Regions from separate parts of the Blastochloris viridis genome, predicted to be linked through region 2. Evidence: predicted binding sites of a transcription regulator. Region 2 holds the regulator's gene; the other holds the start of a gene.

Region 1 (11,789 bases), 1.1 Mb from region 2:
CCGTCTCGCCGGGTTGCCCGAGCCCAAGCCGGTGGTCACCGCCTTCACCATCTCGTTCGGCAGGCCGGAGGTGATGGCCGCCGCCACCGCCGCGGCGTCGAGCCGGCCGCTGCTCAAGATCAAGCTCGGCGGCCCCGGCGACGTCGAGCGCATCCGCGCGGTGCGGGCGAACGCGCCGCGGGCGCGCCTGATCGTCGATGCCAACGAGGGCTGGACCGCGGAGACGCTGGAGACCAACCTCGCCGCCTGCGCCGAGGCCGAGGTCGAGATGGTCGAGCAGCCGCTTCCGGTCCATCGCGACGCCGTGCTGGGCGCGATCCCGCGGCCGATTCCGATCTGCGCCGACGAAAGCGTTCACGACTGCGCCACGCTGGCGCCGCTGATCGGCCGCTACGACGCCATCAACATCAAGCTCGACAAGACCGGCGGCCTCACCGAGGCAATCGACCTGGCGCGGGAGGCCCGCAATCTCGGGCTCGACCTGATGATCGGCTGCATGGTCGGCTCCTCGCTGGGCATGGCGCCGGCGACGCTGCTCGCCCAGGACGCCCGCTGGGTCGACCTCGACGGGCCGCTGCTGCTCGCCCAGGACCGCATCGCCGGCCTGCGCTACGTCGGCTCGCTGCTCCATCCGCCCGAGCCCGCACTGTGGGGCTGAAGCCGGCGCACGACAGCGGCCGCCGAACCAGCTAGCTGCCACCCCGCTTGGCGACCAGCCGGGGGCCGAACGCAATCACCGCGCCGCCGAACGCGGCGAGCCCGGCCATCACCGGAAACACCCCGGCGCCGAGCGTCGGATAGAGCTGCCCGGCCAGCGCGATCGCCCCGGCCAGCGCCACCCCCTGCGCCGTCGAGCCGGCCGCCTGCGCCCGCGCCTCGGCGCCGGGCGCCGCCGCCGCGGCGAGCGCGGCCACCATGCCGAGATAGGTGGCGGCGAAGCTGAAGGCGTGCAGGCACTGCAGCAGCAGCAGCGGCACCCCGACCGGATCGAGCCCCATCAGCAGCCAGCGCACCACCGCCGCCGCCGCGCCCGCGCCCATCAGCGTGCGCGGGCCGATCCACGCCGGCAGCCGGGCGGACGCGAAGAACAGCGTGACCTCGGCGGCAACCCCCATCGCCCACAGCGCGCCGATGGTGGGGGCGTCGAGGCCGAGGTCGCGCCAATGCAGCGAGCCCAGGCCATAGATCGCGCCGTGGCTGCCCTGGATCAGCGCCACCCCCAGCACGATCACCGCGACGCCCGGCGACATCAACCCGCGGGTCGGCGGCGTCGGCACGGCGGCCGCAGGGCCGCTCACGGTGTCCCGGACCAGGACGATCGCCGTCGCGACGGTCACGAACTGCAGGCCGACCACCATCCAGACGATGCTGGCGACCGGCAGGACGCCGATCAGCACGCCGCTGACCAGATTGGCGGCAATGAACGACAGCGAGCCCCACAGCCGTACCCGGCCGAACCCGCCCGGCCGCTTGGCGAGGCGGCGCACGGCGAGGCTGTCGAACAGCGGCAACGCCGAGGCGGCACACGCCTGCGCCAGCGCGTTGGCCGCCAGCAGCGGCCAGAAGCCGTCGACCGCGGCGAGCAGCACGTAGCTGGCCATCGCCAGCGCCGCCACCCCGCGCAGCACCGCGACCGGCCGGCGGCTGCGGTCGGCAACCTCGGCCACCAGCGGCGCGATCAGGATGCGCAAGACGATGGGGGCGCCGATGACAAGCCCGATCTCGCCGGCGTCGAGCCCACGTGCCGCCAGCCAGACCGGCAGAAACGGCAGGTTGACCCCGACCATGGCAAACAGGGCGCCATAGATCGCGCCATACCGCCAAAGGGGTATGGATTCAAAAGGCATAGCGGGTGTTTCCAGATGACCGTTAAACTCGGGTGAACGATTCGCGAGGCATCGTGCCCGTGTCCGCCCGTAACACGGCGAGATGGAGAGAAATTGCCATGGCCGGACTCCCCGTACCATCGTCGATTTCCGATGCGGATTACGAGGCCATTGAGGCAGCGGTGGTCGAAACCACCCGTGGCCGCTGGTTCCTTGGCGAATACGCCCGGCGTAACCGCTACGCAGAAACCCAGCGCCTGGTCGAGATTCTCGAGCGCCTGGAAACCAAAATCGACTCGCCGCCGCAAGATCCGCAGCTGGAGCGGGTGCGGATGAGCATCCTGGAGATGGCCCAGGCCATCGCACGCACCAAGGACGAAATCGCCGCCATCAAGCCGACCCAGCAGGTCGAGGGCCGCTTTGGCGAGGCGACGGTGGAACTCGACGCCATCGTCACCACCACCGAGACCGCCACGGACGATATCCTCCACGCCGCCGAGCAGATCCAGGAGGTCGCCTGGACCCTGCGCGAGCGCGGCTTCGACGGCCCGATCTGCGACATGCTCGACGAGCGGGCGACCGACATCTACTCCGCCTGCTCATTCCAGGACCTCACCGGCCAGCGCACCCGCAAGGTGATCAACGTCCTGCGCTACCTCGAAGCCCGCATCAACGCGATGATCGACATCTGGGGGGTCGAGGGCGCCCTGCCGGAGCGGGCGGAAGCCGCCGCCAAGGCCGAGGCCGGCGACGTGCCGCTCGGCCGCAAGCTCGCCCACGGTCCGGCCGTGCCCGGCAGCGGCCTCGGCCAGAACGCGGTCGACGCCATGCTCGAGCCGGCGGCGGCCGAGGGTGGGTTCGGTGCCAGCGAGTTCGCGGCGCTGTCGATCGACGACATCATGGCCGCCGAGATCGCCGAGTTCCAGGCGGTGGCCAGCAACGACCACGAGGCGCCCGCAGCCGCCGCGCCGGCGGCCGAGCTGGAGGACGCCGAATTCGTCGCCTTCGAAGCCGCGGCTACGGTCACCGAGGCGGCGGCGGTCGAGGCCATCGACGGCGAGATCACCAACCTGGAAGTCGCCAACCTGGCGACCGCCGACAACGAGACCGGCGATGTCGAGGCCATCGACCTGGACGCCATCGATCTGGACGCGATTGATCTCGGCGTGGACGACCTGGAGGTGGTCGATCTGGAGGTGATCGATCTGGCGGAAGCCGAGGTCGAGGCCGTCGCATCGCAACCGGCCACCGTGGCGGACGCCGCGGCCGCGGACGCCGCCGAGCAGGACGAAATCGGTCGGGAGATCGTCGACCTCGACGCCCTGGCCGGCGATGTGGTGGCGGCCAAGCCGGCCGTGAGCGGCGCCGACAACAGCTTCGAAATCGAGATCGGCGGCGGCGCGGCCACCGTGGTCGCGACGAACGACGGCGTTCCGCAGACGGAAGACGCGCCCTCGATCGCCTCCAACCTTGAGGTCCGCATCGTCGACGCCGACATCGTCGACGCCCTGGAGCCCGACGCCCTCGACCAATTGTTCGCGGCCGACGCCCCCGAGGCCGCGAGCGAGGCGGCCGCTCCGCACGAGGCCACCGCCGAGACCGACGCCCTGCCGGAGCTCGCGTTCGGTCAGCCCTCGATCGCCCCGGCGCTGCCGCCGGCCGAATCGAGCGCCGTGCGGTTGTCCACGTCCGATATCGACCAGTTGACCCCGGCCGAGCGGACCGCGCTGTTCACCTGATCGCGCCGCCGCTCACCCGCCCGCCAGGATGCGGGCGTAGAGGTCGCGGTCGACATTGCCGCCGGACATCACCACCGCAATGGTGGCGGCGCCGCGGAAGCGCCCCGCCAGCACCGCCGCCAGCGCGACCGCCCCGCCCGGCTCGACCACCAGCTTCAACTCGTCGAAGGCGAAGCGCATAGCGGTTTCGACCTCGGCATCGCTCACCGCCACGCCCTCGCCGACCAGGCGACGGGTGATCTCGAAGGTGATTTCGCCGGGCGAGGCCATCAGCAGCGCGTCGCAGATCGAGCCGGCGAGGCGATCGTTGCTCTCGCGGCGGCCGGAGGCGAACGAACGGGCGTGGTCGTCGAACCCCGCCGGCTCCGCGCTCACGATCCGGGCCGCGGCAAACCGCTCCGCGATCGCCAGGGCGACGCCGGCGATCAGGCCGCCGCCCGAGGCCGGCACCACCACCACGTCCGGCTCCAGCCCGCGTTCGACGCAATCCTCGGCGATCTCCAGCCCCACCGTGCCCTGCCCGGCGATGATGTCGGCGTCGTCGAACGGCGGCACCACGGTGGCGCCGCGCACGGCGGCGAGCCGGCTGCCGATCTCCTCGCGGCTTTCGCGCACGCGGTCGTAGGTCACCACCTCGGCCCCGAAGGCGCGGGTGCGGGCGATCTTGGCGCGCGGCGCGTCGGCCGGCATCACGATGGTGGCTGGCATCGCAAACAGCCGCGCCGCCGCCGCCACCCCCTGGGCGTGATTGCCCGATGACCACGCCACCACCCCGGCCGACCGCCGCTCCGGCGCGATCTGCGCGATCTTGTTGTAGGCGCCGCGAAACTTGAAGGCGCCGGTGCGCTGGAACATCTCCGGCTTCACCACCACCCGAGCGCCGACCGCGGCGTCCAGCACCGGAAACGACAGCAGCGGCGTGCGCACCGCGACCCCGGCAAGGCGGGCCGCCGCGTCGTGGACGTCAGCGGCCGTGGGAAGTGCGCGAGGGCGATGCGACGCCGACATACCGGTCATGGGAGAAACCCGCTGCAGTCAGAGATCCAAACATCTGGCGAAGCGAATCGCTCCGGCAACCGAGCCTTGACGGTAGGCGCCGAAACGGTGATGCAGGGAGGCCCCCTGCGAGGATCCCGCCGCGTCATGTCCGGTTCCCAATCGCGCGTTCTGATCCTGATGAGCAGGACCGGCGGTGGCCATCTGGCCAGCGCCCGCGCACTTGCCGCCGAATTCGAACGCCAGCGTCCCGGCACCGCGGTCGAGATCGTCGACGTCCTGATCGACCATCTGATCTATCCGATCAACCGCCTGCCCGGAAGCTACGACCTCCTGGTCAACCATGCGCCCTGGCTGTGGAAGCTGCTGTGGCAGCGCACCAGCTGGCCGCAACTGACCCGTCTGCTGTCGCGCGCGGTGCGGGTGATGTCCCGCCCCCGCATCCGCCGCATGCTGACGGCGGCGGCGCCGGACCTGGTGGTGTCGGTGCACCCGCTGGTCAACGCGCTGGTGGCGCCGGTGCTGGCCGACGTCGCCCCGGCGACGCCGTTCGCCACCGTGGTCACCGATCTTGGCTCGATCCACCCGACCTGGTTCGACGGCGCCACCACGGCACTGTTCGTGCCGACCGAGCGGGCAGCCGCGGCCGCGGTCAAGGCCGGCCGGCCGCGCGCCACCATCCACGCCTGCGGCCTGCCGGTGCGCGCCACCTTTGCCGAGGCCCCGTCCGACCGCGCCGAGGCGCGCGCCGCCTTCGGCATGGTGCCAAATCTGCCGGCCGTGCTGGTGATGGGCGGTGGCGACGGCATCGGCCCGGTCGGCGACATCGTTCGAGCGCTAGCCGGCGCGCTGGGCCAAGGCCGGGCGCTGGGCCAGGTCGTCGTGGTGTGCGGGCGCAATTCGAAGCTGAAGAACGAACTCGCCGCGGACACCTGGCCGGCGCCGGTCACCGTGCTCGGCTTCGTCGACCAGATGGCCGAACTGATGCACGCCTCGGACCTCCTGGTCACCAAGGCCGGCCCCGGCACCATCGCCGAGGCCACCATCTGCGGCCTGCCGATCCTGTTCTCCGGCTTCATCCCCGGCCAGGAGGAAGGCAATGTCGACTACGTCGTCGACCATGGCGGCGGCCTGTTCGTGAAGGACCCGGCGGTGATCGCCAGGACCGTGGTCGCGCTGTTCGGCGCGGAGCGGGCCAGACTGGCGGCGATGGCGGCGAAATCGCGCGCGCTCGGCCACCCCCGCGCCACCGAGGAGATCGTCGGGACGCTGTGCGGCCTGCTGGCGCCCTCATCCTGAGCAGCCCGCGACAGCGGCGTCGAACCTTATCCTGAGAAGCGGCCGCAAGGCCGTCGCGAACGATGATCCCGAAGTCTCGGAAATGCCCTCATGCTTCGAGACGGCGCAAGAGCGCCTCCTCAGCATGAGGCCTGGGCGGAGACCGCGAATCCGGCCCATAGGGCGTTGTTATTTCGCATTTTCTTTCACACAACCGGATCCCACTTGTGTGGAAAATGCTCTATCCCGCCCGCCGCACCACCGTCTCGGCATTGCCGACGAACAGCCGGGCGCTGGCCTCCCAGCTGTGGCGCAGCGCAAACTCGCGGCAGCGCTCGCGCGGAATCTCCAGCGCGGCGAGGCAGGCGCGCCTCAAATCCTCGTCCAGCACCCCGACCGGCTCATCGCCGATGACGTCGAGCGGGCCCGCCACCGGGAAGGCGGCGACCGGCACGCCGGACGCCAGCGCCTCCAGCATCACGTTGCCGAACACGTCGGTGCGGCTCGGAAACACCAGCACATCGGCGCCGGCGTAATGGATTGCCAGCTCATCGCTGTCCTTGGCGCCGACAAACCTCGCCTCGGGATAGCGCCGCTCCAGCGTCGCCCGCGAGGGACCATCGCCCACCACCAGCTTGGTGCCGGGCAGGTCGAGTGCGAGGAACGCCTCGACGTTCTTCTCCACCGCGACGCGCCCGACATAAAGGAACACCGGCCGCTTGAGGCCGAGATCGGCATCGAGGCGCGGCCGGAACAGATCGGCGTCGACGCCACGGGTCCACCGCATCACGTTCCGGAAGCCGCGCGTGCGCAGATCGCGCTCCATCGAGTCGGTCACCACCATCACACCGGCGCCGGCATTGTGGAACCAGCGCAGCACCGCGTAGCTCAGCGCCTGCGGCACCGGCATGCGGGCGGCGATGTATTCGGGAAACTTGGTGAGATAGGAGGTGGTGAAGCGCCGTCCCGCCTCCAGGCAGGCGCCGCGGGCGAGAAAGCCGAGCGGCCCCTCGGTGGCGATGTGGATGTGGTCGGCGCCGGATGCCCGGATGCGCTGCGCCACGATGGACGGCCGCGCCAGCGACAGCGGAATCTCCGGATAGCCCGGCATCGGCACCGTGGCGAATTCCTGCGGCGTCAGGAATTCGAACGTCACGCCGAGCCGCGCCGCGGCAGCGCTGGTCTGCTGGAGCGCCCGGACGACGCCGTTGCGCTGCGGTTGCCACGCATCCGTCGCAACCAGGATCTTCATCGGACCGTTCCTCGCATCGGCTGTGCCGGCACCGATGTGGCCGACACCGCTGCCGCGGTCAACCCGATGGGAATGCCCTCCCGGCACAGCAGGGCCGCGTCGATGGCCGGGACGCGACACCCACGGCGGCGGCAGCCCGCAAAAGCCGTACCACAAGTTATTGAACTTCATCATAAAACGTCTCACCGGCACCGGGCTCGCGCTCCTGCGTGCGCGGCACCCGGCGCACGGCACCGCGCGTCGGCGCGTCAGGCGGCGACACGGGCCGCCGGCACCGCGCCGGCCTCGATCTCGTCGTCCACCTCGAGCGTCGCCGCCGTCCGCCGGGTCCAGGTGATGATCTCGAACCGGCCGTCGTCATGTTCGGCCACCGCCGTGCAGCTCTCCACCCAGTCGCCGCAATTGATGTAACGGATACCGTAATCGTCGCTGATGGCGGCGTGGTGGATATGCCCGCAGATCACGCCGTCGACTTGATGCCGCAGGGCTTCGTTGGCGAGGGTGGTCTCGAACTCGCCGATATAGTTGACGGCGTTCTTGACCTTCAGCTTGGCCCATTGCGACAGCGACCAGTAGCTGAGGCCGAACAGCCGGCGGGCGCGATTGAGGTAGGTATTGACGCCGAGCGCGAACACGTAGGCCCAGTCGCCGAGGAAGGCGAGCCAGCGGGCGTGCCGCACCACCAGATCGAAGATATCGCCGTGGATCACCAGATAGCGCTTGCCGTCGGCGGCCTGGTGGATCGCGGTCTCCTGCACCTCGATGCCGCCGAAATGGGTGCCGTAATAGTTGCGCAGAAACTCGTCGTGATTGCCCGGCAGCAGAATGATGCGTGAGCCCTTGCGCGCCTTGCGCAGCATCTTCTGGACGATGTCGTTGTGCGCCTGAGGCCAGTACCAGCCGCTGCGCAGCCGCCAGCCGTCGATGATGTCGCCGACCAGATAGATGGTGTCGGCGTCGTTGTGGCGAATGAAGTCGAGCAGAAGGTCGGCCTGGCACCCCTTGGTTCCGAGATGAACGTCGGAGATGAACAGCGACCTGTAGCGGCGCGCTTGTGTCATTGGTGTCTCACGCTGGCTACGCCTTCCAGGGAACGGCCGCGCCAGACATAACGTGAGTCAGACAACCGATTTATGACGGTACCGCGCTGCAACACCGATCCCGCCGCGACCGCATCCGCGACGTTTGTCGTTGCAATCGAGCAACATATGCGGCCAAATTGTCACGCTGCCGAGCGGCCGAACTTGCGTGCCCCGATGGCCGGACGCAAGATTGCCGGCTCAGCCGCCCTTGAGTGTCACCGATCCGGTTCCTGTCATGAAGCTCTGCCGCCACGGCCCGCCCGGCCGCGAGAAGTCTGGACTTGTCGCGGCCGACGGATCGGTTCGTGATCTGTCCGGCGTATTGGCGGAGCTGAACGGCACCACCGACATCACCGGCAGCGCGCTGGCACCGCGCACCCTTGCCAAGCTCAAGAAGATCAACCCCGACAAGCTGCCGAAGGTGTCGAGCCGCGCCCGCGTCGGCGCCTGCGTCGGCGGCACCCGCAACTTCATCGCGGTGGGCATGAACTATGCCGACCACGCCGCCGAGACCGGCTCCGAGGTGCCGAAGGAGCCGATCCTGTTCAACAAGGCGCCGTCGTGCATCGTCGGCCCCGACGACAATGTGATGATCCCGCCCGGCGCCAAGAAGACCGATTGGGAGGTCGAGCTGGCGGTGGTGATCGGCTCCAAGGCGCGCTACGTCGAGGAGAAGGACGCGCTGAAATTCGTTGCCGGCTTCTGCATCTGCAACGACGTGTCCGAGCGCAGCTTCCAGATGGAGCGCGCCGGCCAGTGGATGAAGGGCAAGAGCTGCGAGAGCTTCGGCCCGCTGGGGCCGTGGCTGGTGACGCCGGACGAAATCAAGGACGTCCAGAACCTCGACATGTGGCTCGACGTCAACGGCACGCGGATGCAGACCGGATCGACCAAGACCATGGTGTTCGGCGTCGCCTATCTGATCTCCTACATCAGCCATTTCATGGTGCTGGAGCCGGGCGACGTCATCACCACCGGCACCCCGCCCGGCGTCGGCATGGGCAAGAAGCCGCCGCGCTATCTCCGCCCCGGCGACGTCATCACCCTCGGCGTCCAGGGCCTCGGCATGCAATGCCAGAAGGTGGTGCCGTTCGCGTGAGGCGACGGGCACCCTCGCCGCGTCATCCCGGACAAGCGCCGCAGGCGCGCGACCCGGGATCGTCAGAAGACTCCGGTTCTATCCTGCCTGCGGTCCCGGCTCGGCGCCGGCTGTTGCACAGCCCGCGCCGTCCGGGACGACGTGCCTGCGATCACCGCCCGCCGCCGTCGGGTCGCCGACCCGGAACCACAGCGCCGCGAACGCCGGCAGGAACATCAGCGTCAGCACCGTCGCCATGGTGAGCCCGCCGATCATCGCCGTCGCCATCGGCCCCCAGAACACGTTGGTGGCGAGCGGCATGAACGCCAGCACCGCGGCCAGCGCCGTCAGCACCACCGGCCGGGCGCGCCGCACCGTCGCCTCCAAGATCGCCTCGCTCATGCTGGAGCCGCTCGCCAGATCCTGGTCGATCTGGTCGACCAGGATCAGCGTGTTGCGCATGATCATGCCACCCAGCGCGATGACGCCGAGAATGGCGACGAAGCCGAACGGCTGCTGCGCAATCAGGAGCGCGCCCACCGCGCCGATCAGCCCGAGCGGGAAGGTCGCGAACACCAGCACGGCGCGCGAGAAGCTCTGCACCTGGATCATGATCAGCACCAGCATGGCGACGACCATCAGCGGAAACACCGCGAACAGCGCGCCATTGGCGCGCGCGCTCTCCTCATACGCCCCGCCGGCCTCGATGCGCACGCCGACCGGCAGCGGCTTCATCTCCTTCGGCAGCCGCGTCAGGAGGTCGGCGGTGACGTCCGGCCCCTGCACGCCATGGATGACGTCGGCGCGCACGGTGAGCACCATTTCGCGGTTGCGCTTCCAAATGATGGGGTCCTCGGCGCCATAAACCACCCGCGCCACCTGGCTGACGGGAATGGCGCGGCCGTCGCGCGAGGCCACCACCAGATCGTCGAGATGGTCGAGCTTGAGGCGCTCCTCCGGTGCCGCCCGCACCATAACCGCCACCTGCCGGGTGCCCTCGCGCACCTCGGTGGTCTCATAGCCCGACAGCAGCATCTGCAGCGCCAGCGCCACATCGCGGGTGTCGAGCCCGAGCAGCCGCGCCCGCTCCTGGTCGACCTGGAGTTCGACGGTCTTGGCGCGCTCGCCCCAATCGAGTTCGACGTCGCGGGTGCGGCGGTCGGCCCGCATCACCCGCCGCAGGTCCTCGGCGGTGCGGCGGATATCGCCAAGGTCGGTGCCGGAGACGCGGAACTGCACCGGATAGCCGACCGGCGGCCCCATTTCGAGCCGGCTGACGCGCAGCTTGGCCGCGCCCTCCTCGCGCCCGCCATAGGCAAGAAGCTTGTCGTGGACGCGCTCGCGCGCCGCCCCGCCCTTGGTCTGAACCAGCACCAGCGCATAGTTCGGGTTGGGCAGCGTCGGGTTGAAGGCAAGGAAGAACCGCGGTGCCCCGGCGCCGATATAGCTGGTGTACCAGGCGACATCGGCATCGTCGGCCAGCATCGCCTCGATCTTGCGTGCCTCGGCATCGGCCAGCGCGAACGAGGCGCCCTCCGGCCCACGCAGTTCGACCAACAGCTCCGGCCGGGTCGACGACGGGAAGAACTGTTGCGGCACCAGCTTCAGGCCGACGCTGGCGCCGACGAGCAGCAGAAAGGTCGCCGCCACCACCGCCCGCTTGTGGCGCATGGCAAAGCGCACGCCGCCGCGCAGCCGCTGGTAGGCCGGGGTCTGGTAGATGGCGTGCTCGTCGTGGCCAAACGCCTTGGCCTTCGCCTCCAGCGATTTCGGCAACAGGTGCATGCCGAGGAACGGCGTGAAGATCACCGCCACGAACCACGAGATGATCAGCGCAATGGTGACGACGTGGAAGATGCCACCGGCATATTCGCCGGTGGAGGACGCCGCCAGGCCGACCGGCAGGAAGCCCGCCGCCGTCACCAGCGTGCCGAACAGCATCGGAAACGCCGTCGACTCCCAGGCGAACGTCGCCGCCTTGGTGCGCTCCCAGCCCTGCTCGATCTTCACCACCATCATCTCGATGGCGATAATGGCATCGTCGACCAGAAGCCCGAGCGACAGGATCAACGCACCGAGCGACACCCGCTGCAGATCGATGCCGAACACGAGCATCGCGGTGAAGGTACCGGCCAGCGTCAGCGGCACCGCCAGCGCCACCACCACCCCGGTGCGCAGGCCCAGCGAGGCGAACGACACGACCAGCACGATCGACACCGCCACCACGAACTTGAACACGAATTCCGAGATCGCCTCCTCGACCACCTCGGCCTGATTGGTGACTTGGCTAAGCTCGAAGCCAACCGGCAGTTCGCGGCGCAGCTCGGCCTCGGCCGCGGCAAGATGCTCGCCGAGCGCGATGACGTTGGCACCGTGCCTCATCGCCACCGCCAGCGCCAACGCGCGCTCGCGGTCCTTGCGAATCCGAAAGCTCGGCGGATCCTCCAGCCCGGCCGAGACCTCGGCGATGTCGCCGAGCCGCAGCGACCGCCCGCTCGCCGCCGCCGGCACCGCCTTCACCGCGTCGACGCCTGCCAG
Region 2 (11,789 bases):
GCTTGCCGGTCGGCTTGTGCACCACGCGCAGCGCGACGATGGCCTCGCCGGTCTTGAGCTGAGGCTCGACCAGCTGGAACTCATAGTCCTTGATGTCGGCGCGGGCGGCGGTGGCGAACGAAACCGAGGCGAGCGCCAGGGCGAGCGCGGTGGCGCGCCCGAAATTTGAGGCGAACATGGAAATCTCCGAGATGTGAGGAAACGTCATCCGTGCCCGCGGCCGCTCGGCACGCGGGACGGCTCGCGGCCAAGTGGCCGCGCAACGCGTCGCTCAGGCTCGGGGAATCTTCGGCAGCGGCGAGGGGATGTGGCCGTCGCCGGCGCGCTCCAGCACAAGCCGCAGCACCGTGCCGGCGGTGACCGGCGCACCGATGCCGGCCGCGCCGGTCGGCAGCGCGGGCACGGTGACAATGCAGCACGCCATCAGCGGGCAGGCCGGCATTCGATGGCCCGCCGGCGGCGCGGCATTGCCGCCGCCGTCATCGCCCGCCATCGCCATCGCCGCACCGTGGCACGGCGCAGCGTCGGGTGCGGCAAGGTCGGCCGTGGCGAGGTCGGCGCTGGCGGCTGGCGTCAGGCTGTCAAGGCCGGTCGCGATCCGGCTTGCCGCCATCGGCGACGGCACCATCGCGCCCGCGATCAGCGCGATCGCGAGGCAAAACGTCAGGATCTGGTGCAGCCATCGCGCCATCGAGTTGCTTCTGCCACAGGCCGGCGCGGTCACGCCATTGGAGCGGTTCCGGATCAGCCTATACCAACGGCCCCGGATGCTGACGCATGGGGCCGTTGAAGTTCGCAGATTTTCGTTCCCGAAATCAATGATTTCACGAAAATCTGCGATCGGAACCAACGGCGGCGGCCGCCGGTATTACCGGAGCCGATTTGTCGCACCGAACCCGCCGCGGCTGCCAATCACGTCGTCGTCAGCGGCCCGGCGGTGGCGAAGGTCACGCGCTGCGGGCGAACAGCTCGTTGAAGGAATAGCCGGCGCCGCGCACGGTGCGGATCGGGTCGGGCTCGCGGCCGCGGTTGATCGACTTGCGCAGGCGGCCGACGTGGACGTCCACCGTGCGCTCGTCGATATAGACGTCGTGGCCCCACACCCCGTCGAGCAGCTGCTCGCGGGTGAAGACGCGGCCGGGCGACTGCATCAGGAATTCGAGCAGGCGGAACTCGGTCGGGCCCAGGTGGATCTCGCGGCCGGCGCGGTGGACGCGGCGGGTTTCGCGGTCGAGCTCGAGGTCGCCGAACCGGAGCAGCATGGCGACGTGCTCGGGCTTGGCGCGGCGCAGCAGCGCGCGGATGCGCGCGAGCAGTTCCGGCACCGAGAACGGCTTGGCGACATAATCGTCGGCTCCGGTGGCGAGCCCGCGCACCCGCTCCGATTCCTCGCCGCGGGCGGTCAGCATGATCACCGGCAGCCGCTGGGTTTCCGGCCGCGCCCGCAGGCGCCGGCACAGCTCGATGCCGGACAGGCCCGGCAGCATCCAGTCGAGCAACACCAGGTCGGGCAGGCGCTCGCGCAGCCGGGTCTCGGCCTCGTCGCCGCGGCCGACGGCGTCGACGTCGTAGCCCTCGGCTTCGAGGTTGTAGCGCAGGAGGAGGGTCAGGGGCTCCTCATCCTCGACGATGAGAATCTTGGTGCTCATCGCGCGCGGTCCGGTGGTGGTGTGTTCGAAGCTCACGAGTCTGCCGCCGCGTGCAAGGGGGAGATGGCAGTGGTGTCGATCTTCGGGCGCTCGCCCGGCAGCGCTTCACCGGTGACGAGGTAGTAGGCGGTCTCGGCGATGTTGGTGGCGTGGTCGCCGATGCGCTCGATGTTCTTGGCGCAGAACAACAGGTGGGTGCAGAAGGTGATGTTGCGCGGGTCTTCCATCATGTAGGTCAGAAGCTCGCGGAACAGCGAGGTGTAGAGGGCGTCGACCTCGTCGTCGCGCTTCCACACCTCCAGCGACAGCTCGACGCTGCGCTGGGCGTAGGCGTCCAGCACGTCCTTCAGCTGCGCCAGCACCAGGGTCGACAAATTGACGGCGCCGAACACCACCTTGAGCGGCGGGTATTCGCCGTTCATCGCCACCACGCGCTTGGCGATGTTCTTGGCGAGGTCGCCGATGCGCTCGATGTCGCTGGCGAGCCGCATCGCGGCGACAATCTCGCGCAGGTCCGAGGCCACCGGCTGACGCTTGGTGATGGTGAGCACCGCCTTGTCCTCGACCTCGCGCTGCAGCAGGTCGAGCCGGCGGTCGGCGACGATGGCGGTCTGGGCCAGGATGAGATCGCGCTTGAGCAGAGCCTGCATCGCCTCGCTCAGCATCTTTTCGGCGAGCCCGCCCATCTCGGCGATGCGCTGGCGCAGCTCGACCAGATCGGTGTCGTATGAGCGCACGGTATGTTCCGTCATGAATTCCTCCGCGCGGTTCAACCGAACCGGCCGGTGATGTAGTCGAGGGTGCGGCGGTCCTTGGGGTTGGTGAAGATGACGTCGGTATGGCCGTCCTCGACCAGCACGCCGAGATGGAAGAAGGCCGTCCGCTGCGACACCCGCGCCGCCTGCTGCATGGAGTGGGTGACGATGATGATGGTGTAGTTCTCGCGCAGCTCGTCGATCAATTCCTCGATCTTGGCGGTTGCGATCGGGTCGAGCGCCGAGCACGGCTCGTCCATCAAGATCACCTCCGGCGACACCGCGATGGCGCGGGCGATGCACAGGCGCTGCTGCTGGCCGCCGGACAGCCCGGTGCCGGGGTCGTCGAGCCGGTCCTTGACCTCCTCGAACAGCCCGGCCTTCTGCAGGCTGGAGATCACGACCTCCTCAAGGTCGGCCTTGCTGCGGGCGAGGCCGTGGATGCGCGGGCCGTAGGCGACGTTCTCGAACACCGATTTCGGGAACGGGTTGGGCTTTTGGAACACCATGCCGACCTGGGCGCGCAGCTGCACCACGTCGAGCGAGGAATCGTAGATGTCCTGGCCGTCGATGGTGATGTGGCCGGCGACGCGGCAGTTGGCGATGGTGTCGTTCATCCGGTTGATGCAGCGCAGGAAGGTCGATTTGCCGCAGCCGGACGGGCCGATGAAGGAGGTCACCGCGCGGGCGGCGATCTCGATCGACACCTCCTTCAGCGCTTGCTTGTCGCCGTAATAGACGTTCACGCCCTTGGCGACGACCTTGGCCGGGCGGTCGAGATGAGGCTGCGCCGTTCCGGAAGCGGCCGTTTCAAAGTTCGGCATCGTGGTCATCAATATACTCCGAAAGGATTCATGCTGCTGTCCGGCATGCCGCCTGTCACCAGCGGCGCTCGAAGCGCTTGCGCAGCACGATGGCGAAAGCGTTCATGCAGATCAGGAACGCCAGCAGCAGGATGATCGCGGCGGCGGTCTTCTGCTGGAAGGCGAGTTCGGGGAAGTCGGCCCACATGAAGATCTGGACCGGCAGCAAGGTGGCGGCGTCGGTGAAGCCCTTGGGCAGGTCGACCACGAACGCCACCATGCCGATCATCAGCAGCGGCGCGGTTTCGCCGAGGGCGTGAGCCATGCCGAGGATGGTGCCGGTCAGGATGCCCGGCATCGCCAGCGGCAGCACGTGGTGAAACACCGCCTGCTGGTGCGAGGCGCCGACCCCGAGCGCGGCCTCCTTGATCGAGGGCGGCACCGCGCGGATGGCGGCGCGCGAGGCGATGATGATGATCGGCAGCGTCATCAGCGCCAGCACCAGGCCGCCGACCAGCGGGGCCGAGCGCGGCATGTCGAAGAAGTTGAGAAACACCGCAAGGCCGAGCAGGCCATAGATGATCGAGGGCACCGCGGCGAGATTGTTGATGTTGACCTCGACCAGCTCGGTGAAGCGGTTTTTAGGCGCGAACTCCTCCAGGTACACCGCGGCGGCGACGCCGACCGGGAACGCCAGCCCCAGCGTGACCGCCAGCGTCAGGATGGAGCCGACGATCGCGACCCAGACGCCGGCCATCTCCGGCTCGCGGCTGGCGCCGCCGGTGAAGAACTCGCGCGAGATGCGCTGCTCGATCATGCCGCGTTCCTTGAGGAGTTCGAGGAACACGATCTCGCGGTCGCCGATGCGGCGGCTGGCCTCCGGCACCGCGAAGCGCATGATCTGCCATTCGCCGGGACCGGCGACGGCGTCCGAGGTCAGGGGCACGATCACCTGGCCCTCGGCCGTGGCGCTGGACAGCGCGGTGAGCTTGATCACGCCGCCATGGATGCGGACGAAATAGCTCGGGATCGAGCGCTCCAGCGCTTCGCGCTCGTCGGCGGCGGCGGCGCGGGCCTCCAGCGCCTCGGCACGGGTGCGCAGTTCGGCGGCGTCGTGGCGGGTGGAATCGAGCGCGCGGCTCTCGGTCTGGATGCGCGCCTCGTTGGCGGGCGAAGTCGGGCGGCTGCGCAGCTGGGCGATGTCGCGCTCCAGATGCACCACCACGCGCTCCTTGCCGGCGAGGTCGGCCCGCGCCCGATCGGCCGCCGCGCGCAGCTCGGCCTTCACCTCGGTCACCACCGCCTCGAAATTGTTGATGGTGGAGGACAGCTGCACCGTGCCGGTGGTGCCGGAGACGCCGATCTCGCCGAGGCCGGGCCGCGTCTCGACCGGGGTCATCAGGCCCTTGAAGAACATGTCGGCGACGTCGTCGACCGGCACGAACACCCGATGGCGGGTGCCGATCCAGTCCGGATTGTCCAGCACCTGCTGGCGCAGCAGCACCGGGGCGCCGGTCGACAGCACCGACTGCAGCGCGCGGCGGTCCGGCCGGCCGGTCACGCCCGGGAACTCGGCATAGAGCGCCTCGCGCACCAGCGCGTCGTAGTCGGCATTGCCGATCGCGCGCGGATCGCGGCTGCCGTCCGGGTCGATCTTGTCCTTGCGAAGATCGACCTCCAGCGCGGCGTAGTTCTGGAAGAACGCCGGCACGCCCTGCATGAAGATGGTGGCGAGGAACACCGCCAGGAAGGTGACGGCGAACAGGATCGCCGTCAGTCCGTAGGCCTTGAAGCGGGCCTCGGCGCGGTAGCGCTTCTTCAGGCGGGCCTTGGCAGCCGCGGTCTGGTGGACCTCGGGGGTGATGGTTGGAGTGCCCGTCCCGGGCAGCGCGACGTCACTCATATTGTTCCCGATAACGGTTGACCACGCGCAGCGCGATCATGTTGAGGACGAGGGTGATGAGGAACAAGGCGAGGCCGAGCGCGAACGCCGCCAGCGTCTTGGGACTGTCGAACTCCTGGTCGCCGGTCAGAAGCGTGCCGATCTGAACAGTGACGGTGGTGACCGCTTCCAGCGGGTTGAGCGTGAGGTTGGCGGCAAGGCCGGCGGCCATGATCACGATCATGGTCTCGCCGATGGCGCGGCTCACCGCCAGGATCAGCGAGGACACGATGCCCGGCAGCGCCGCCGGCAGCACCACCTTGCGGATGGTCTCCGACTTGGTCGCGCCCATCGCCAGCGAGCCGTCGCGCAGCGTCTGCGGCACCGCGTTGATGACGTCGTCTGACAGCGAGGACACGAACGGCACGATCATGATGCCCATCACCACGCCGGCGGCCAGCGCGCTTTCCGACGACACGTCGAGCGTGAGCTGGGTGCCGGCGTCGCGGATGGCGGGCGCCACCGTCAGCGCCGCGAAGAAGCCGTAGACCACGGTCGGAATGCCGGCCAGCACCTCCAGCACCGGCTTGCCGACGGCACGCACCGATTTGGAGGCGTAGTCGGACAGGTAGATCGCCGACAGAAGACCGATCGGCGCTGCCACCGCGATGGCGATCGCGGTGATCAGCAGGGTGCCGGCCAGCAGCGGCAGGAAGCCGAACGCCGCCTCGCCGCCGACCTGGTCGGCGCGGAACGCCATCTGCTGCGGCGTCCAGGACAGGCCGAACAGAAAGTCGATCGGCGAGACGTAGGTGAAGAAGCGCAGCGACTCCGCGATCAGCGAGAACACGATGCCGATGGTGATGAGAACGGCGAAGATGGCGCAGGCGACCAGGAACACCTTGACCGCGCCCTCGACCCGGTGGCGGGCGCGGAATGGCGGCGCGATCTTGCGCCAGCCATAGGCGAAGCCGACCGCCAGCACGATGGCGAGCAGCACCGCCAGCATCGCCGTGGAGCCGGCGTGGAGGCTGGCATAGCTCTGCGCCGCCTCCGCGCGCAGCGCGTCCTGGATGCCGGGGACGCCGCCCTCGACCATGGCGCGGACGTCGCGCCACATGCCCTCGAGCTGGGCCGGCCCCAGCCCGCCGATGCGGTCGGAGAACCGGTCGAAGATGATGATGCGTTCGATCCGCGGAACGATCAGCGTCCACAGCACGACCAGCATAAAGCCGGGCCCGGCGCAGACCAGCGCCAGCCAGCCGCCGTGATAGGTGGGCAGCGAATGGAGTTTCGAGAACTCGCCATTCACCACGCCGAGCGCTCGGTTGCGGCCGAGGACGATGCAGGCCAAGGCCAGCGCGAACACGCTCACGAACATCCAGAAGATCATCGACAAGTCCGCCGGGCTAGTGGATGAAACCGGGTGCCCAGTGCCGCGAGGCGTCCGGGCGTCCGGTGAATTTCACCCACAGACTCAAAAGCTTGTGGGCCGATTTGTCCCGACGTCTGCGAATTCAGCCGCCGGGATCGAACCACCAGAGCATCGGCCGGACCAATGCGGCCGGCCGGGTGCTCCAAGGTTGGGTTGTCGCGCTGTCGTCCGCAAAGCTGTTGCCACCGTTGCAGAACACGCTCTCGACCGGGTCTGCTCACCGCATCCGGCCAGCCGGCCCGCCCGTGTCGTACCAACGGCAGCGGCAGCCGGCCGTGGGTTCCGATCGCAGATTCGTCGGCGCCGTCAGGCGCCCCGCATCCGGCGCGGGGCCGGATGCGGCACGCGACAGGGGCCTGCGCTCGCGGATACGGTTTCCGGCCGATCAGGCCTTCGAACCGCGTGCTGACGCAAGCCCCGCTTTCGTCACAGGCCGGCGAGGCCGGTGCCGGCGCGGGCGGCCTTGGCGACGGCGTCGCGGTCCGCCTTCGGCAGCGGCACCAGGCCCTTCTTCTCCAGGTAGCCGTCTTCGCCGAACGCGGCCTCGGAGACGTACTCGTTGAGGAAGTCCTGCAGCCCCGGGATCACGCCGAGGTGCTCCTTCTTGACGTAGATGTAGAGCGAGCGCGACAGCGGGTATTGGGCCGAGGCGATGTTGTCGACGCTATCCTCGACGCCGTTGATCTTGGAGCCTTGGATCTTGTCCTGGTTCTCCTCAAGGAACGAATAGCCGAACACGCCGAAGGCATTCGGGTTGGAGTCGAGCTTCTGGACGATGATGTTGTCGTTCTCACCGGCTTCGATATAGGCGCCGTCGGCGCGAATCTGCATGCACTGCTTGGCTTCGATCTTGATGCCGAGACGCTTCTGCACCGACTTGCAGCCGCCTTCCATCGCCATTTCGTTGAAGGCGTCGCGGGTGCCGGAAGTCGGGGGCGGGCCGAGCACCTCGATCTTCTGGTTCGGCAGGTTCGCCGCGACGTCCGACCACTTTTCGTTCGGGTTCTTCACCAGCTTGCCGTCCGGCCCCGGAATTTCGGCGGCGAGGGCGAGGTAGAGCTGCTCGAGGGTGACGTCGATCTCACGCGCCTTCTTGGAGTTGGCGAGCACGATGCCGTCGAAGCCGACCTTCACCTCGATCGGGGTGATGCCGTTCTGCTTGCAGGTGTCGAATTCGGACTTGGTGATGCGGCGCGAGGCGTTCGACGCATCCGGGGTGTTGGCGCCGACGCCGGCGCAGAACAGCTTCATGCCGCCGCCGGTGCCGGTCGACTCCACGATCGGCGCCTTGCCGGACTTCTGGCCGAAGCGCTCGGCGACCGCGGTGGTGAACGGGAAGACGGTCGAGGAGCCGACCACCTGGATGCGGTCGCGAGCTTCGGCCGTGCCGGACACGAGGGCGCCGGCCGCCACGAGCGCGAGCGCGCTGGCGAAAGTCGTGAGCTTCACGGTAGATCTCCTTGCGTTGCGAGCCGACCACGATGACCGCCTCCGGGCGGCGGGCAGGGCTCTTCTGGCGCGGACAGTGCTACAGGTCCGCTCCCACGCTTGTATGACCCTCTCGTGAAGCCTATGTGACAGTCGATCGTATTGATAAGGCTTTGGTTTCAGCCGCTTAACGGGCTATGTGCCAAATCGAGCCGGATAACGAAGGCGGTGCCGCGGCCGACGTCGCTGGTAATCGCCATGCGTCCGCGGTGGCGGTTGACGATGTGCTTGACGATGGCGAGCCCGAGCCCGGTACCGCCCTGCTCGCGGCTGCGCGGCACGTCGATCCGGTAAAACCGCTCGGTGAGGCGGGGCAGATGCTCCGGGGCGATGCCGGGGCCGTAGTCGATCACCGACACCACCGCCTCGCGGGTGCCGTCCTCGCGCGCGCTCGCGGCGCAGACGATCTCGATGCCCTTGTCGCTGCCGCCGTATTTCAGCGCGTTCTCGACCAGGTTCTCGAACACCCGGATCAGCTCGTCGCGGTCGCCCTGCACCGGCAGGCTCGGCGCCTGCTCGATGAGGCGGAGCGCGACGCCGCGCTCCTCGGCGAGCGGGCCGAGCGCGTCGATCACCTCGCGCACGACATGGACGAGATCGACCCGCCGTTCCGGGCGGATGTGAAGGTTGAGCTCGATCCGCGACAGCGACAGAAGATCGTCGATCAGGCGTGACATCCGCTTGGCCTGCTCGGCCATGATGCCGAGGAAGCGCTCGCGCGCGGCGACGTCGTTGCGGGCCGGCCCCTGCAGGGTTTCGATGAAGCCGGACAGCGAGGCCAGCGGGGTGCGCAGCTCGTGGCTGGCATTGGCGACGAAATCGGCCCGCATCTGCTCCAGCCGGCGCTGCTGGGTCAGGTCGCGCAGCATCACCAGCACCACGTCGGGCGAACTGGCCGCCGCCGCGGCCTCGGGCGCGGGTTCGGAAAACCGCACCGGGGCGACGTGGGCCTCGAACCAGCGGTCGACCGGAATGCGGGCCTGGAACTCGACGCGCCGGGCCGGGCCGCCGCCGGCCACCGCGCGCACCGCTTCCAGCACCTCGGGAATGCGCAGCGTGAACGACAGCGGCTCGCCGAGCTGCGGCGGGCCGGCGGCCGCCTCGATCCGGGCATTGGCGGCCAGCACGATGGCGCGGCGGTCGACCAGCAGTGCCGCGTCCGGCAGCGCCGCCACCAGTCGGGCGAGGCGGTCGTCGGGCACCGGCGGCTGGGTCTGGCTCGACGCCACGGAAAGGTCCCGCCGCCGTGCCCGCCCGGGCAGCAGCGCCGCGGCCGCCACCACGCCGAAGCCGGCGATGGCGACGACGGGATCGAGCCCGCCCGCCACCACGCCGATACCCCCGGCCAGGGCTGCGGCGAGCAGGACCCGGCGCGCCGCCGCCAGCCGGCCGGCGAAGCCGGCGCGGGCCGAATCGTCGGCGCCGTCGGATCGTTCGAGGGAACTCATGGTCGTGTGTCCGCTTTCGTGCATAGCCCCAATGGCGTCGGCGCGCCATGTCTGCCACGGCAACCGGCGACGCGGCCGCTCCGGTCGCGCTATCCTGGTTGCAGATTCTGGTCGCAGATCCTGGTCGCCCGATTCCAGCGGTGCGGCGAGGCGGCATGTCTGCCACGGCCACACCACGACACGATGTCAGCGGCCACGCTGGTTCGGGAGGATGAGAAATGCGGTTCGGCCTTAACCGGGCGGGGGATGCCAAATCCCGCCGCCGCGGGCGGTGTTTCATTTGGCCAGGGCGCCCGGCGGATCGGGCCGGCGGGGCGTGGATGCGGTTTGCGGCCGAACGGGCGCGGGCCGGCCTTGCTGCTGCCGTGCTCGCCGGCGTTCCGGTCGCAGCGCCGGCGGCGGAAACCCTGCCGGTGCCGAGCGTCGATTTCACCGCCGAGGGCAGCTTCGCCAGCGGCGGCAAGATGACGGTGCGCCACCACGGCGGCGTGCTGCGCCTGGATATGACCATGCCGGGGGTGGCGGCGCCGGTGACCGGCTATTTCGACCTCGCCGCCAAGAAGGCGCTGATGGTGGTGGCGACCGCGGCGGGGCCGATGGCGATGGAGGTCAACCTCGCCGAGCAGGCCGGCTTCGGGGTGACGGTCGGCCAGGGCGAGCGCGCGGGGCAGGACACGGTGGCGGGCGAGCCGTGCGCGATCTGGCGGATCGAGAGCGGCCGCGCCGGCGAGCCGGCAGAAGCGTGCATCACCGGCGATGGCATCGCGCTGCGCACCGACGCCACGGTCGGCGGCCGCCGCCAGACGGTGTTCGAGATCGCCAGCCTCAGCCGCGCCGCCCAGGACCCGGCCGTATTCCGGCTGCCGAGCAACCTGCCGATGATGCGGTTGCCGCTGCCGCCCGGCGGTGGCAAGGGCCCGGCGCGGCCGGCGCCGTAATCGCGGCGGAATGGTCCGGGGGCTGCCTTAAGCCGCGGGCGGCAGGTGGTCCGGCCGCGGCTCTGCCTTGCAGGCCAGCGGCGGCGCGGCCGGCTTGGCCGCCGGCGCGGCGGGGCGAAACCGCACCGCGTCGCGCAGGCCGGCAAAGCCGCCCAGCCACAGCTCCCGCCCGGCCAGCAGCAGCACCGACAGCGTGAACGGAATCAGGTAGTAAAACACCCGGAACAGCAGCAGCGTCGCCAGCATCTCCTCCCGGTCGAACACCGGCACGCCCCAGTTGCCGCTGGTCAGCGCCACCAGTATGGCGGCGTCGAACACGCCGATGCCGCCGGGGGCGTGGCTGGCGAAGCCGAGCAGCGTCGCGGCCACGAACACCACCGCGATGGTGATGAAGCCGGCGTCCGGCGTTGCCGGCGTCAGCACGTACATCGCCAGCGCGCAGCAGCTGAGGTCGACCACGCCGATCACGATCTGCAGCAGGGTCGGCCCCCGCGACGGCAGCGTGACGTACCAGTCGCCGCGGCCATAGACCCGCGGCTTGCGGCCGATCCAGATCACGTAGGTCACCAGCGCGCAGAGCGCGGTGATGGCGATGATGCGGTTCGCCGCCGGCGGCAACTGGTCGACCGCGGAGGCCGCCTCCGGGTGGATGGCGATGCCGATGCCGAGCACGGTGATGTTGCCGAGCCAGAACGTCAGGCCGGCAACGAAGGCGAGGCGGGCGACGTCGAGGACGGTCAGGCCCCAGGCCGAATAGATGCGGTAGCGGATGGTGCCGCCGGTGAACACCGTGGCACCGACATTGTGCCCGATCGAATAGCTGGTGAAGCCGGCGAGCGCGGCGGTGGAATAGGGCACATGGCCCTTGCCGATCGTGCGCAGGGCGAACCAGTCGTAGAACGTCAGCGTGAAGTAGCCGAGCGCGACGAACAGCCCGGCCAGCAGCAGCGACGACACCGACTTTTCGGTGAACGCAGCGCCGACGCGGGAAAGGTCGATGCCGTGCAGCATCTTCCACAGCACGTAGAAGGCGATGCCGATGATCAGGATCGACAGCACGATCCCGATACGATGCCAGCCGATGCGGACGCGGAGGAAATGGCCGACGCGACTCAAGAAACCTCTGGCCATGCGCTCTCCCCGCCGCAGTCAACTCGTTGCGGCCGAACCTTCCCTGCCCGGGTAGCAGAACCGCGGCGGGCAGAGAACACCAATCTCGTGGAGCCCGTCGCGGTCGCCGGAACGACCATCGTCGAGCTATATGTCGCGGCCAGCGGCAAGGTCACGTACCGGACATCCTGTTGCGCCGCTCTCTTGCGTCGCGGCCCATCCGCATCTAAGGCAGCCCGATTAACGATGCGAGAACCGGGACCGCGCGGCACCGCCGTCGG

The links. The regulator PhoB, encoded in region 2, activates phosphate uptake and scavenging genes when phosphate is short. The targets are predictions, from matches to a motif close to TGTCATNNANCTGTCAT.
Region 1: BVIR_RS04630 (UDP-2,3-diacylglucosamine diphosphatase) is a predicted target of PhoB. The motif match lies at 8,214-8,230, and genes of this name have one in related genera.

The regions. Positions count from the first base shown of each region.
Region 1 covers NZ_CP012946.1:1,032,033-1,043,821, reverse strand. The annotation lists gene dgcA (N-acetyl-D-Glu racemase DgcA) at 1-658, shown strand, start outside; gene BVIR_RS04655 (MFS transporter) at 690-1,847, opposite strand; gene BVIR_RS04650 (hypothetical protein) at 1,946-3,565, shown strand; gene BVIR_RS04645 (threonine ammonia-lyase) at 3,578-4,573, opposite strand; gene BVIR_RS16665 (MGDG synthase family glycosyltransferase) at 4,709-5,860, shown strand; gene BVIR_RS04635 (glycosyltransferase family 4 protein) at 6,081-7,091, opposite strand; gene BVIR_RS04630 (UDP-2,3-diacylglucosamine diphosphatase) at 7,340-8,152, opposite strand; gene BVIR_RS04625 (fumarylacetoacetate hydrolase family protein) at 8,409-9,272, shown strand; gene BVIR_RS04620 (efflux RND transporter permease subunit) at 9,351-11,789, opposite strand, start outside.
Region 2 covers NZ_CP012946.1:3,617,902-3,629,690, reverse strand. The annotation lists gene BVIR_RS15725 (FixH family protein) at 1-178, opposite strand, end outside; gene BVIR_RS15720 (hypothetical protein) at 272-691, opposite strand; gene phoB (phosphate regulon transcriptional regulator PhoB) at 948-1,649, opposite strand; gene phoU (phosphate signaling complex protein PhoU) at 1,682-2,401, opposite strand; gene pstB (phosphate ABC transporter ATP-binding protein PstB) at 2,419-3,237, opposite strand; gene pstA (phosphate ABC transporter permease PstA) at 3,284-5,110, opposite strand; gene pstC (phosphate ABC transporter permease subunit PstC) at 5,103-6,482, opposite strand; gene BVIR_RS15690 (PstS family phosphate ABC transporter substrate-binding protein) at 6,951-7,973, opposite strand; gene BVIR_RS15685 (ATP-binding protein) at 8,132-9,460, opposite strand; gene BVIR_RS15680 (hypothetical protein) at 9,781-10,398, shown strand; gene BVIR_RS15675 (putative bifunctional lysylphosphatidylglycerol flippase/synthetase) at 10,426-11,529, opposite strand.